Regions from separate parts of the Pseudomonas sp. 1928-m genome, predicted to be linked through region 3. Evidence: riboswitches for the same ligand, from Rfam matches in the RefSeq annotation. Region 3 holds a riboswitch; each other region holds the start of a gene.
What was found. A riboswitch is a leader RNA that binds a small molecule or an ion and turns the genes downstream of it on or off. The one in region 3 is predicted to bind cobalamin.
Positions count from the first base shown of each region.

Region 1: another riboswitch for cobalamin. It lies ahead of P3C18_RS11540 (TonB-dependent receptor); the one in region 3 lies ahead of P3C18_RS01190 (TonB-dependent receptor).
Region 2: another riboswitch for cobalamin. It lies ahead of cobO (cob(I)yrinic acid a,c-diamide adenosyltransferase); the one in region 3 lies ahead of P3C18_RS01190 (TonB-dependent receptor).

Region 1 covers NZ_JARIXO010000002.1:440,787-445,582, reverse strand. Annotated here, with positions in the region: gene P3C18_RS11540 (TonB-dependent receptor) at 1-1,044, opposite strand, end outside; cobalamin riboswitch at 1,144-1,359, opposite strand; gene dxs (1-deoxy-D-xylulose-5-phosphate synthase) at 1,426-3,321, opposite strand; gene P3C18_RS11530 (carboxyl transferase domain-containing protein) at 3,479-4,796, opposite strand, start outside.
Region 2 covers NZ_JARIXO010000004.1:62,001-66,796, forward strand. Annotated here, with positions in the region: gene P3C18_RS14145 (class I SAM-dependent methyltransferase) at 1-190, shown strand, start outside; gene P3C18_RS14150 (hypothetical protein) at 197-517, shown strand; gene P3C18_RS14155 (ankyrin repeat domain-containing protein) at 585-1,835, shown strand; cobalamin riboswitch at 1,929-2,151, shown strand; gene cobO (cob(I)yrinic acid a,c-diamide adenosyltransferase) at 2,261-2,872, shown strand; gene P3C18_RS14165 (cobyrinate a,c-diamide synthase) at 2,869-4,176, shown strand; gene bluB (5,6-dimethylbenzimidazole synthase) at 4,173-4,796, shown strand, end outside.
Region 3 covers NZ_JARIXO010000001.1:266,918-271,713, reverse strand. Annotated here, with positions in the region: gene P3C18_RS01200 (ABC transporter substrate-binding protein) at 1-313, opposite strand, end outside; gene P3C18_RS01195 (ABC transporter ATP-binding protein) at 310-1,080, opposite strand; gene P3C18_RS01190 (TonB-dependent receptor) at 1,080-3,191, opposite strand; cobalamin riboswitch at 3,346-3,551, opposite strand; gene P3C18_RS01185 ((2Fe-2S) ferredoxin domain-containing protein) at 3,684-4,400, opposite strand; gene P3C18_RS01180 (cobalt-precorrin-6A reductase) at 4,714-4,796, opposite strand, start outside.

The DNA.
Region 1 (4,796 bases), on a different contig from region 3:
GGTCTGACGGAACTCGGTGCGGGTCAGGCTGTTTTCATAGTCGTTGTTGATATGGTCATGCCCCAGCAGCCATTCACTGCGGCCGAGGGTGCTGTCGAGGTGCCCGGAGAAGCGCGGGCTGATGCTTTCCACCCGCGTGCCCTGGTGGTAGCGGCTGCCCCAGGACGAGCCGATGCCGTCCTGATCGCTGTGGCTGTAATCGAGGTTGGCGGCGAGGTTGTCGTGCAGCTGCTGTTGCAGGGCGAGGCGGTGCAGCTGGGTCTTGCTGTCGAACCAGTCGCTGGAGGTGCTCTGCTTGCGGTCGGCGCGGCGCTGGGCGCTGCTGAGGCTGCCGGGGTAGAGCAGCTCGTCGTCCACCGTCTGGTATTCGTAGAGCGCATGGCCGCCATCGTGGTCATAGCGCAGGCGGGCGAAGGCGTTGCTGTAGCTGGCGTTGTTGTGGTCACGGTAGTTGTCGGCCGTGCGCGACTCGCCGCTGAGGAAGGTGGAGAAGCCGCCTCCCAGGGACTGCGCCAGATGGCCGCGAAAGGCTTCGAGGTCATGGCTGCCACGAGTGGTTTCGATATAGGCCTCACTGTCGCTGGGTTGGCGAGTGATGATATTGATCACCCCACCCACCGCCTGGTCGCCATACAGCACGCTGCCGGCACCACGGATAATCTCGATGCGTTCGATATTGCTCAGTGGCACGCTGCTCAGATCCGCGCCGGCGAGTGCCGGCTGATTGAGGCGGCGGCCATCGACCAGAATCAGGGTGTTGTTCACCGCGTTTTCGCCAAAGCCACGCAGGCTGAAGGTGGCGCGGCTGCCATCGCCGATCACGTCGCGCACCTGCAGCCCGGCTTCGCCGCGCAATACATCGACCAGCGAACTGGCGGCGCTGGCTTCGATCTGCTGGCGGTCGATCACCCGGACGCTGGCCGGGGCCGGGGTTTGCAGTGGGGTGGCGCGGGTAATCACCAGCGGCGGCAGCTCGATGGCGGCGTTGGCCAGGCTAAGGCCGGGAGCAAGGGCCACGGCGAGGGCAAGACGGGACAGATTCACTGAGAAGATCCTCAAAAGGTCGAACGACTTTTGAGAAGGGCAGGGGCAAGAACGGGCGCGCGGGCGCAGCCTGAGCTTGACGGTGATGCCCTCCGCAACACCAGTCACATCCAGCAAGGCCGGTCTCCGGGCTCTCGACGTGCGCCGCCTCGCCTTCCCGGGATAATCCAGTGGCGTTGAGGCGACGTGCAGAACGGCTCTGCGGTCGATTACCGTTGCGGGGGCAGCGCCGGGATGGTTCGTAAAGAACGCACCGGCTTCCCGTTTAACGCCGCTTCACTATGGAAGGGGCGCACCTTGGCGGAAGTAAAACGCCGCGCACCTTAATGCGCGGTTGAATGAATTACAAGCAAGCCTGGCTCAGCTCTGGATGAGCGGTATTCATGCAGAAAGGCTGGAGAGACGCGCGCGGATGGCGGCTTCGATACCTGCGCCATCCAGCCCACATTCGGCGAGCATCTGCGCCGGTTTGGCGTGCTCGACGTAATAGTCCGGCAGGCCCAGATGCAGCACCGGCTTGAGGATGCTGGCGTGGGCGAGGAACTCGCTGACCGCGCTGCCAGCTCCGCCCATTACGCTGTTCTCTTCGATGGTCACCAGCAGCTCGTGGCTGGCGGCCAGCTGGCGCACCAGGGCTTCGTCCAGTGGTTTGACAAAGCGCATATCGACCACCGTGGCGTCGAGTGCTTCGCCAACTTTGAGCGCTTCACTGAGCTGCACACCGAATACCAGCAGGGCCGTTTTGCTGCCTTGGCGACGAACCACGCCCTTGCCGATGTCCAGTGGCTCCAGGCCCGCTTCGATGGCGGCATTCGGGCCGCTGCCGCGCGGATAACGCACCGCCGCCGGGCCGTTGAACAGGTGGCCGGTGGTGAGCATGCGGCGCAGCTCGTTTTCATCGCTCGGGGTCATCACCAGCATGCCGGGGATGCAGCGCAGGTAGGAAATATCGAAGCTGCCGGCGTGGGTCGGGCCGTCTTCGCCGACCAGGCCGGCGCGGTCGATGGCGAACAGCACATCGAGGTGCTGCACGGCCACGTCATGAATCAGCTGGTCATAGGCGCGTTGTAGAAAGGTCGAATAGATCGCCACCACCGGCTTGGCACCGTCGCAGGCCATGCCGGCCGCGAGGGTCACGGCGTGCTGTTCGGCGATGGCCACGTCGAAATAGCGCTCGGGGTAGCGTTCACTGAACGCCACCAGGTCCGAGCCTTCTTTCATCGCCGGGGTAATGCCGACCAGGCGTGGGTCCTGCGCGGCCATATCGCAGAGCCATTGACCAAATACGCTGGAGTATTTTGGGCCGCTGGCTTGCTTGGGTGCGGCTGGCGCGTTGATCGGCTCCAGCTTGGTGATGGCGTGATAGCCAATCGGGTCGGCTTCGGCTGGGGCGAAGCCCTTGCCCTTCTTGGTCACCACATGCAGAAACTGCGGGCCGTCGAGGTCGCGCATATTGCGCAGGGTGGCAAGCAGGGTCGGCAGATCATGGCCGTCGATGGGGCCGATATAGTTCCAGCCCAGCTCCTCGAACAGGGTGCCGGGCACCAGCATGCCCTTGGCGTGTTCTTCGGTCTTGCGCGCGATTTCCCAGGCACCCGGCAGGCGCGAGAGGATTTTCTTGCTGCCCTCGCGCATGCTGGCGTAGGTGCGGCTGGAAAGGATCTTGGCCAGGTAGTTGGACAGCCCGCCGACGTTCTTGGAGATCGACATGTCGTTGTCGTTGAGGATCACCAGCATATTGGCGTTGACGTCGCTGGCGTGATTCAGCGCCTCGAAGGCCATGCCTGCGGTCAGGGCGCCGTCGCCAATCACCGCTACGGCCTTGCGCCGCGAACCCTGAATGCGCGCCGCAATCGCCATGCCCAATGCCGCGCTGATGCTGGTGCTGGAGTGGCCAACGCCAAAGGTGTCGTACTCACTTTCCGAGCGCCGCGGGAAGGCGGCGATGCCGTCCTTTTGCCGCAGACTGCCCATCTGTTCGCGGCGGCCAGTGAGGATCTTGTGCGGGTAGGCCTGATGGCCGACGTCCCACACCAGGCGATCATCTGGGGTGTCGAAGACGTAATGCAGGGCCACGGTCAGCTCAATTACGCCGAGGCCCGCGCCGAAATGCCCGCCGGTCTGCCCGACCGTATACAACAGGTATTGGCGCAGCTCGTCGGCCAGGGTTTCCAGCTCGGCTTCGCCCAGACGGCGCAGCTCGTCCGGCGTGTTGGCGCGGTCTAGAAGGGGCGTCAGCGGGCGCTCACGGGGAATCTCGTGGAAGGTCGTCGGCATCAGGCAGATCGTTATAGGTGTAAAAGATGCGGCAGTTTACCCGAAGCGCCGGAAACTGCCCAAACATGGTTCGGCTCAACGTAACCCGTAGCCCGGATGCAATCCGGGGAATGTTCTCCGAGGCTCCCCGGATTGCATCCGGGCTACGGTATGTGGGCTACCAGGTATCGATGCAGCGCTTTTTGCCCTCGCGGGTTGCAGGCTTGGGCGCGGCGTTGAGGCCGCGCAGCAGCCAGGCGCGGGTTTCCAGCGGGTCGATCACCGCATCAATCTCGAGAAAGCTGGCCATATTGATGCCTTTGCCGTTCTGGTAGGCCTTGGCTACCAGCTTGTCGAACAGCTGTTGGCGCGCGGCGGGTTCTTCCACCGCCGCCAGTTCCTTGGCAAAGCCCAGGCGCACTGCGCCCTCCAGGCCCATCGCGCCAAACTCGGCGCTGGGCCAGGCGATGGTAAACAGCGGCGAATGGAAGCTGCCGGCGGCCATGGCCTGGGCGCCCAGGCCGTAGCCCTTGCGCAGCACCACGGTGAAAAACGGCACGGTCAGGCTGGCGGCGGTGACAAACATGCGCGAGACGTGGCGTACCGTGGCCTGCTTCTCCGCCTCCGGGCCGACCATAAAACCGGGGGTGTCGCACAGCGACAGCAGCGGGATATCGAAGGCGTCGCACAGCTGCATAAAACGCGCGGCCTTGTCGCCGGCCACTGCGTCGATGGCACCGCCCAGGTGCGCAGGGTTATTCGCCAGCAGGCCGAACGGCTTACCTTCGATGCGGATAAACGCAGTGATCAGCCCCGGTGCGAACTCACGGCGCAGTTCCAGCACCGAGTCGCGGTCGGACAGGGTGGCGATCACCTGGCGGATGTCATACACGCGCAGGCGGTTTTCCGGAATAAGGTGGCGCAGCTCGCGTTGATCGGCGCAGCTCCAGTCGCTGAGCGCGCCCTGGAAGTAGCTCAGGTACTGCTTGGCCACCTGCACCGCTGCCGCTTCGTCCGCCACTCGCACGTCGATGACGCCATTGGGCCCTTGCACGCTGACCGGGCCGACCTGTTCCGGTTTGAAGCTGCCCAGGCCGCCGCCTTCGATCATCGCCGGGCCAGCCATGCCGATGGTCGCGTTGTCGGTGGCGATAATCACATCACAGCAGCCGAGTAGGGCGGCGTTGCCGGCAAAGCAGCGCCCGGACACCACGCCCACCAGCGGCACCAGGCCGGAGAGCTTGGCCATGCCGACAAAGGTGTGGCAGTCCAGCCCGGCCACGCCGACGAAGTCGGTATCGCCCGGCCGGCCGCCGCCGCCTTCGGCAAACAGCACCAGCGGCAGGCGCCACTGCGCGGCCAGGCCGAGCATGCGGTCGGTTTTCTTATGGTTCATCACGCCCTGGGTGCCGGCGAAGACCGTGTAGTCGTAGGCGATGGCCATGCAGCGCGCCGCCTGGCTGCCGAACGTCTCGGCATTGACTGTGCCAATACCC
Region 2 (4,796 bases), on a different contig from region 3:
CCTGGTGCGCCAGGGTGGACTGATCCTGTTCGATAACACCCTGTGGAGCGGGCGTGTGCTTGAGGAACACCCCGAAAGCGCCGACACCCGGGCGATTCAGGCGCTCAACCTGGCGCTGCGGGATGATCCGCGTATCGACCTGTCCCTACTGCCTTTAGGTGACGGCCTGAGCCTGTGCCGTAAACGCTGAGCCTGTATGCCCGAACCGATTCGTCTGCCCGATCAACCTGATGCCTGCGAACTTTGCGCCCGCTCGGCTGCTCTGACGCGCCATCACCTGATCCCCAAGGCGCTGCACAACAAGGTCTATGTGCAGAAACGCTTCGGCAAAAGCGAGCGCATCAGCGCCACGCTCTGGGTCTGCCGCGCCTGCCACAACCAGATCCACCGCTTGTTCAGCGAAAAGGAGCTGGCGCTGACCTACAACAACCGCGACAGCCTGCTCAGTGATGAACGCCTGCGTACCTTTGTCGAGTGGCTGGCCAGCAAGCCCGCAGGCTTTATGCCCAGGCATTAAATGCTTTCTCTTTGGAGGCAGGCTTTATGCTTCCTGTGTAAATCGAGGGCTTATTTTAGGAGCGTACATGCAGTGTTTTTCAAGGATGGGTGTTGTATGTGGGCTGCTCATAACCATGTCGTTCAGCACTGCGCCGCTTTATGCACAGCAACAGCATTTGGGGCCGCTAGATGATGGCGTGATTTCTTGCGCGGAAATGCAAAAATTTCCTGAGCTGGTTTTTGTTGAGTCGATTGATTTGGGCTCAGGGCATGGCTCGCCTGTTGAGGTCGATTACACCTGTGGTGCAGGGTTAGCGGCATTGCCTTTTATGGCAGATATCCTGCAATTAGCTGAGAAAATTCGAGGTCAGCCGCAGCCTGGTGTGTGTACCGGAACGATCATTTATGCGCAGTGGCGTTACTACCACTTTGGTCTGTTGAAGGCCGGCATTGCGCCACGGCTGTTTCTTGATGCCAATCTGTGGCTGACAGACCCACAAGTACAAGATTCTTATTTTGCAGCGTGGGCTGTCGAGAGCCCTTCGAGTTATAGATTACGCCAGGCGTTTATCCAGAGTCGTAAGCAAACCGAACCGCTACTTGAGCATCACTATCGTGCTATGGGGCTAGATCAGGCAAAAGCCAGGTCGTTGGCAAATAAAGTCATGGGGTTGGTCTACATGCGCGCTGCGGGGGCATTTCCTGGCTCCAGCTCATTTAGCACTCGCCCTAAGCAATTGTCGGCTCTGGCTACTGCAGCTAATGCGCCAATACTTGAAGCTGAGCAAGTAGCTGCTGCATTGGATGAGGAACCGGCCGCCGAGGATATTGATCAAGCGTTGAAGCTGGCTCTTTCTCGTAATGCGCCATTAGCGATTATTCAGATGCTAGCCGAGCGTCTCGATAGTCTTGATCGTGGCGACGAGTCAGCACTGTTCTTTGCCCTGAGTAATCGTGACGCGTTGATCTATTTGTTGGATAAAGGAGCGTCGATTAATTATGCCAATGGCTTTGGTAAAACTGCTCTGTTCTATGCCATCGAGAATGCTCAGCCTGAAGTAGTCAGCTTGTTGCTTGAGCGTGGTGCTGATCCCAATCGCTCGTATAAAAGTATTGAGGAGATAGAGCGTGAGCCTTGTGTATATGACATAAAGCATGGCCTCCGCACTCCGTTGATGCATGCTGCCCAGCATGCAGATTTGGCCGTTATGGCACTGTTGATTGAGGCTGGCGCACGTCTACGGGATTTAGACTCCCTCGGTTGGAGTGCGCTGGATTATGCGGTAACCCATGAGCGGTCGGAGAATGCAAATTACTTGCGTAGCAAAGGGGGCTGAGTGTGTGAGTGCAACAGGGCAGTCAGCTCGCTTAGGTACTATTAAAGACTTTTCACTGCATCTCGGTTTGACGCTCCGGCACCAACTCTCTACCCTTCGCGCCTTGTAACAGGTGCCCCCGACGCTGTGCGTGCGCGGGGTGAAACTGGGAAGTCGGTGCGTTGTGCATTTACGCCAACTATTCCGACGCTGCCCCCGCAACGGTAAGTGAGTCAAACGCCGCTATTGCCACTGTGCTCAAGCATGGGAAGGCGCGGTATAGAACCGCAAGGTTCGCTCACAAGCCCGGAGACCGGCCTGTTGCAGTCCACGGCATCGCGGAGGGCGATGGCTGGCGTGTGGTTTGCCCTATGCGCAGGCCCGCGCTGTCCCTATCCCCGCGTGCTTTTTCCAGCCAGATCGCCCTGTGGCGGTGGAGCAGCGCGATGACTGAATCGATTGAACGTGACGCCCGGCACAAGGCGCGCATGGCCCGCAAGAAAGCCCTGATCGATGAAAAGATTGCCCAGGCCCAGGACGAGTACGGCCTGCTGCTGGTGCACAGCGGCAATGGCAAGGGCAAGAGCAGCAGCGCTTTTGGCATGGTCGCCCGCGCCCTGGGTCACGGCCTCAAGGTCGGCGTGGTGCAATTTATCAAGGGGGCGGCCAGCACCGGCGAAGAAACCTTCTTCCGCCGCTTTCCCGATGAAGTCAGCTACCACGTAATGGGCGAGGGCTTTACCTGGGAGACGCAGGATCGCCAGCGCGATATCGATAAGGCCCGCGAAGCCTGGGCGGTGGCGGCGCAGCTGCTGAATGACCCGGCCATCGGCCTGGTGGTGCTCGACGAGCTGAATATCGCCCTGAAATACGGCTATCTGGAACTCGACGCGGTGCTCGCCGACATCGAAGCGCGGCCGTTGCTGCAGCATGTGGTGGTAACCGGTCGCGGCGCGCTGCCGGGGATGATCGAGGCGGCGGATACCGTCACCGAGATGAGCCTGATCAAGCACGCGTTCAAGGCCGGGGTTAAGGCGCAGAAGGGGGTCGAGTTTTGACCAGCGCTCGTTCATGCCCGGCGTTATTGATCGCCGCACCGGCTTCCGGCCAAGGCAAGACTACGGTGACCGCCGCCTTGGCGCGTTTGCATGCGCGTCAGGGCAAGCGCGTGCGGGTGTTCAAGTGTGGCCCGGACTTTCTCGACCCGATGATCCTCGCCCGCGCCAGCGGCGCGCCGGTGTATCAACTCGACCTGTGGATGGTCGGCGCCGTGGAGAGCCGCAAGCTGCTCTGGGAAGCCGCAGGTGAAGCTGATCTGATTCTGATCGAAGGGGTGATGGGCTTGTTCGATGGCACGCCGTCTGCGGCCGACCTGGCGCGGCACTTTGGTGTGCCAGTGCTGGCGGTGATCGACGGCTCGGCCATGGCGCAGACCTTCGGTGCTATGGCCCATGGTCTGGCGACCTTTCAGCCTGATCTGCCGTTCTCCGGGGTGCTCGGCAACCGGGTTGGCAGCACGCGGCACGGCGAGATATTGCGCGACGCGCTGCCGGCCTCGATCCGCTGGTACGGCGCCTTGCCGCGCAGCGCCGAAGTCGGTTTGCCGAGTCGCCATCTGGGTCTGGTGCAGGCGGGTGAGCTGGTCGACCTGGATGCGCGCCTGGACGCCGCCGCTGATGCCTTGGCCGCCAGTGCCGATACCAGCCTACCGCCGCCGGTCAGCTTTGCCGCACCTGAGCAGGCAAGGCCCGCGCGGTTGCTTAATGGCGTGCGGATTGGCGTGGCGCGCGACAGCGCCTTTGCCTTTCTCTATCAGGCCAACCTCGATCTGCTGCGCGAGCTGGGCGCTGAATTGACGTTCTTTTCCCCGCTCAGCGATCAGCAACTGCCCGATATCGACAGCCTGTATCTGCCCGGCGGCTACCCAGAGTTGCATCTGCCCACGCTTGAGGCCAACCAGCCCATGGCCGCGTCGATTCGCGCGCACCATGCAGCCGGCAAGCCGATTCATGCCGAGTGCGGCGGCATGCTCTATCTACTCGACAAACTGACCGACAAACAGGGCGCCAGCGGGCAGATGCTCGGTTTGTTAAGTGGCGAGGCGAGCTTGCAACCGCGCATGACCGCCATGGCCTTGCAACAGGCTGAGCTGCCGGAAGGGTTGCTGCGCGGCCACAGTTTCCACTACTCGGCGCTAAGCAGCGCACTGCAACCGCTGACCCGTGGCGAATGCCCGAACTACAAGCGCACCAGTGAGGCGGTCTATCGCCAGGGCCGAATGACCGCCTCCTATATCCACTTCTATCTGCCGTCCGATCCGGCTGCAGCTGCCGCGCTGTTTCTGCCCGGAGCGCCGGCATGAGCGAGCAGGCCTTCAGCCTTGAGGAGCGTGCGGCGGTGTATCGCGCCATCGCTGAGCGCCGCGATATGCGCCATTTCAGCGGTGGTGAAGTGGTACCGGAGCTGCTTGCGCGATTGCTCGAAGCCGCGCATCAGGCCCCCAGCGTCGGGCTGATGCAGCCTTGGCGGTTTATTCGCATCACCCGCCCGGCCCTGCGTGAGGCGATTCACGGCCTGGTGGAGGAGGAGCGCCTGCGCACCGCCGAAGCATTGGGCGAGCGCAGCGATGAGTTTATGCAGCTCAAGGTCGAGGGCATCCGCGACTGCGCCGAGCTGCTGGTGGTGGCTCTGATGGAGGGCCGCGAGGCCCATGTGTTTGGCCGGCGCACCTTGCCGGAAATGGACCTGGCGTCCCTGGCCTGCGCGATTCAGAACCTCTGGCTGGCTGCCCGCGCCGAGGGTTTGGGTATGGGCTGGGTTTCGCTGTTCGAGCCCCAGGCCCTGGCGGATTTGCTCGGCATGCCGGCCGGCAGCAAACCGTTGGCGGTGCTGTGCCTGGGGCCGGTGACAGAATTCTATGAGGCGCCGATGCTGGTGCAGCAAGGCTGGGCCGAGCCACGACCGCTCAGTGAGTTGCTGTTT
Region 3 (4,796 bases):
AGAAATCCACCTCGGCGTTGAGCAGGTTTTCCAGTGACGGGTGCCGCGCGGCCAGCTCCGGCAAATCGGCCAGCTGCGCCATCAACTCGGGGTTGGGGGTTTTCCAGGCACTGATGCCGCTGTAACCGACCATCCGCGACTTCAGCCCGAGGGCCAGCAGCATGCCGGTCAGGTTGATGTCCTGACTCACCGCGCGCTGCGGCGGTTGCTCGATGGTCAGCTGGCGGTCGCAGCTGGTGACGGTAACCGCCTGGGCGGACAGGGCGGGGCCCAGTAGCGGCAGGCACAGGGCGTAAGGCAGAAAACGCTTCATGGATTGATCCAGGTAATACGCGGATGCCCCGCGAGGGGATGACGGTCGACCAGCGCCTGCACGCCATACACCTCGGCCAGCAGTGTTTCAGTCAGCACTTCGGTTGGGGTGCCGCTGGCCACCACGCGGCCATGGTCGAGCACATACAGGCGGTCGCAGAAAGCCGCTGCCAGGTTGAGGTCATGGAAGCTGGCCAGGGTCGCCAGGCCAAGGGTCTTGATCAGCCGCAGCAGCTCCAGCTGGTAGCGCGGGTCGAGGTGGTTGGTCGGCTCGTCGAGGATCAGCAGCGTCGGTTGCTGCACCAGCGCGCGGGCCAGCAGCACACGCTGCTTCTCGCCGCCGGAGAGATGAGCGAAGGCCTGGCGCTTGTGCTCAGTCAAACCGACCCGCGCCAGCGCCTGCTCGACCAGAGCGAGATCGGTCTGATCATCGCCATCAAACAGGCCCTTGTGCGGCGTGCGGCCCATGGCGGCGACTTCGGCCACAGTGAGGCCGAAGTCCTGGGGAAACTCCTGCAGCACCACCGCCACCCGCTGCGCGCACCAGCGCGGCGAACGGCTCCACAGCGCTGCGCCGTCCAGCTCCACCGAGCCCTGATCGGGCCGCTGAAAGCGGTAGGCGCAGCGCAGCAGGCTGGTCTTGCCGCTGCCATTGGGGCCAATCAGGCCGACCAGCTGGCCATCGCCGACCGCCAGTTCGATGCCATCGAGCAAGGCCTGCTCGCCATTGGGCGACCAGGCTAGCTCGCTGATCTGCAAGCGCGGCATCAGAAACGGTAATCGGCAGTGACGAACAACGAACGCGGCGCACCCAGGTACCACTGCTGGCCATCGCTGCTGCCGGTGGTGGCGTACTGGCGGTCGAACAGGTTGTTCAACTCCAGGCCCAGACGTACGTCCGCCTGCACCTGCCAGCCGATGTTGGCATCGACCACGGTGTAGCTCGGCAGCGTCACATTGTTCGCCGTGTCGGCGTAGCGCGAATCGACATAACGCGCGCCGACACCGGCCTGCACCTGCTCGCTCAGCGCCTTGCTCAACCACAGGTTGGCGGTGCGCCGTGGCACGTTAGTCGGCCGATTGCCGCTGCGGTCACCACTGGCCTCGCGGAAGTCGTCGTACTCGGCGCGCACCCACGCGGCGTTGGCCGACACCTGCCAACCCTGGCCCAGCGCCAGCTCCAATGTGGCTTCCAGACCATCGGAAGACTGCTGGCCAATCTGTTCGGTCGGCGCAGTCGGGGTGGCGCGACTGAGCAGCTTCTCCTTGACGATATGGTAAGCGGCCAGCGTCCATTCGCCCTGGCCATTCCAGAACGCCTGCTTAAGGCCGATTTCGGTTTGCTTGGCTTCGCTCAGGTCGAACTGCTGCTGGGTCGGATTGAGCGTCAGCAGGTTGCTGACGCCCTCGGTGCTGGTGGCGTACTGGCCGTATAGTGACAGCTCCGGCGTGACCTCGAATACCAGCCCGGCGCGCCAGTTATCGCCCGTCAGGCTGCGGTCGGCGCTGCTGTCGGTCAGCAGGTTGTCGCGCTGGATATGCACCTGATCGCGGCGCACGCCGCTGACCAGCGACAGGCGTTCGGTCAGCTGGGTGCGGTTCTCGGCGAACAGCGAGAACTGCCGCGCCAGGTTGCGTTCGCGCGGGCCGTAGCCGAGCGGATCGGTGCTCTGATACTGACCGCCACCGCTGCCGGCGAGCGGCACTGTGTCAGTGAAGCTGCTGCCGAAATCATGCTGGCGGGCGAAGTGGATGCGGTTGTAGTCCACGCCCACCACGGTGCGGCTATCCAGACCGAACAGGGCGTGCTCCAGAGTGAAGGTCTGACGGTCGCCGACCTGCTCCTGGGTGTGCTTGATCTCGTAGAAATCGCTGCGTTTGACCTGATCACCCGGCTGCCAGCGGTAGGACTCGGCATTGCGCCAGTAGCGCTGGGTCTTGATGTAGTACAGCTGGTTGCTGGCAGTCAGGGCGTCGTTGATGCGCCAGTCGCTGACCAGTCGGGTGATCTGGTCGTTGTAGCGAACCTCGGCGTTCTCGACGTTGTAATTGCGCTCGCGCAGGCTCTCGCGGTACTTGCCAGCGACCAGCGGTGTGCCCAGGTAGCGCTGCGGGTCCTGATCGCCCTGATCATGGGACAGGGTAAAGCTCAGCGCATCACTGGCATCCCAGCGCAGTGCTGCGCTTATCGCCTGGCTCTGCGACTCGCCATCATCGACCCAGCCATTGCCGGCCTGCTGATTGAGGTTGAGGCGGTAGCTCAGTGCATCGCTGAGCGAGCCGCCGCTGTCCAGCGCGGCCTGGCGGCGGTCATCGCTGCCGTAGCCGAGGCGCAGCTGGTTGCTGATGGCGCCGGTAAAGGGCTTTTTCGGCACCACGTTGATCACCGCGCCGGTTGCGCCTTCGCCATAGAGCACCGAGGCCGGGCCGCGCAGCACGTCGACGCGCTCCACCGACCAGGTGTCGACCGGGAAGGTCACCGTACCGGCCCCGACATACTGGCGGGTGCCGTCGTAGAGCTGCATGGTCGCGCTGTGCCCGGTAAAGCCGCGCGCCGACAGCGCGGTGCCGCCATTGCCAGGGCTACCGATGCTGCTGATACCGGGGGTGCGGGTGACTGCCTCCTGCACGCTGAGGTTGTTGCGCCCGCGCACCTGCGCGCCGCTCAGGCTGCTGGTACTGGCCGGGGTTTGCAGGGCGCTCAGGCCCAGGCGCGAGCCGCTGCTGGTGGGCGTATGCAGATCGCTTGCGCCCTCCGCAGCAGCCTTGGCCTGCACGGTAGTGGCCGGCAGATTGACCGGGGACTCGCCCGCCACAGCCGTACCGGCCAGGCACAGGGCAAGGGAAACAGAGAGTTGAGACAGGGGATAGCGCGCCATGATGCTTCCATCGCAAAAGGGATAGGCACGGCAATCCCGATGGAAACGCGCAACAGCAAAACACGGGCGCGCAGGCACCCACGATCGGCGTCAACGCCCGCCCACCGCGGGTTGCCAAACAGTTGGGAGTTGCCGCTGCATAACGGGCAGCGTGCAACATCCCTAAGAATCAGGCCGGTCTCCGGGCTCGCGAGGGTCATGAAGCCATCGCCTTCCCATGCAGAAACTGCACAGTGGCATCGTGATGACGTCGCTCGCTTACCGTTGCGGGGGCAGCGTCGGACTAGCCCAAAGGGCGCACCGACTTCCCGTTTAACCTTACGCACGGCGGCGTAAGACACCTGAAACGGCGCGGATATGACCATTCAGGCCGATCCGCGTCAAGTTTTTAGCTGTTGCCGAATGGCTCTACAGCGGTCTTTTCAGCCTTGATCAAGGCGTAAGCGTAGGGTGGACAACGCGAAGCTTGTCCACCAGGCGTGGCACAGCGACTCAACCCTGATCAATCCGCAGCTCAGGCACGGCGCGGCCAGCCACCAGCCGCTCATCGACCAGGCGGATCAGCTCGGCCTCATCGCGCACGCGAAACCACTCGCCGGCCGGGTAGAGGCTGGCCGTCGGGCCCAGGTCGCAGGGGAACTGGCACTGCGTGCGGGTGATATGCACCCCACCCTCGCACTCCAGTTTGCCGGCGGCCTTGAGGCGTAGGCGCAGGGTTTTCCACAACTCCAGCGCACCACGCCGGGTGCAGCGCGGGCCATTACACAGCAGCAGGCGCTGGGCGTGCGGCGGAATCTGCGACCAGGCGTGATGCCCCGGCACGGCGGCCACACCGACACAGGGCAGGTGCAGCTCAGGGCGCTCGATCAGCGCGCAAGCGGCCTCCACCGGCAAGCCTTCAGCCTGGCCAATGGCACTGGCGACAAACAGCTGCTCAGGGTTGGCCTGCTGGCCTAGCTTGCTGCGCAGCCAATCGAGGTGCGGGCTGCTGCTCTGCGGCTCCAGATCGACCACCAATAGCGGCCGCTCACCCTCGGCCACGCGCTGCCAGAGCGGCGCATAGCCTGCGCTGGTGTCGACGATATCGGCCAGCGCCGCTTCACCGCGCAGCTCAACCAGACGCCGGCGAAATAGCTCGGCAAACGAGCCCTCGGCCAGGTCGGGGCCGACAAACAGAATGCGGGCGTATGGGGAAACGGGCGTGGTCATGGCGGCCTCCAAAGCGGGGCGGCAGTCTAACAGGGGATTTTTTGCTTGAGTGGCAGCACGTAGCACGTAGGGTGGATGACGCTTCACCCATCCACCAACTGCGATGGTGGATGAAAACAGCGTCATCCACCCTACCTTGCACCTACCCCCCCTGTAGCCCGGATAAGCCTTGGCGCAATCCGGGACGCGGTCCCCCGGATTGCGCTGCGCTTATCCGGGCTACATTCCGGCCTGCTGAAGACCGTAGGATGGGTGGGGCCGCCTAGGTGCTAACCCATCAATCCGCTGATGGGTTAGCACCCATCCTACTCAGCTATATCCCGAGAATCTGCAGCGCCTCGGCCAGCGCTTCGAGGCTGGCAAACTCGCGCTCCACCGCTGGTAACTCGGGCCGGC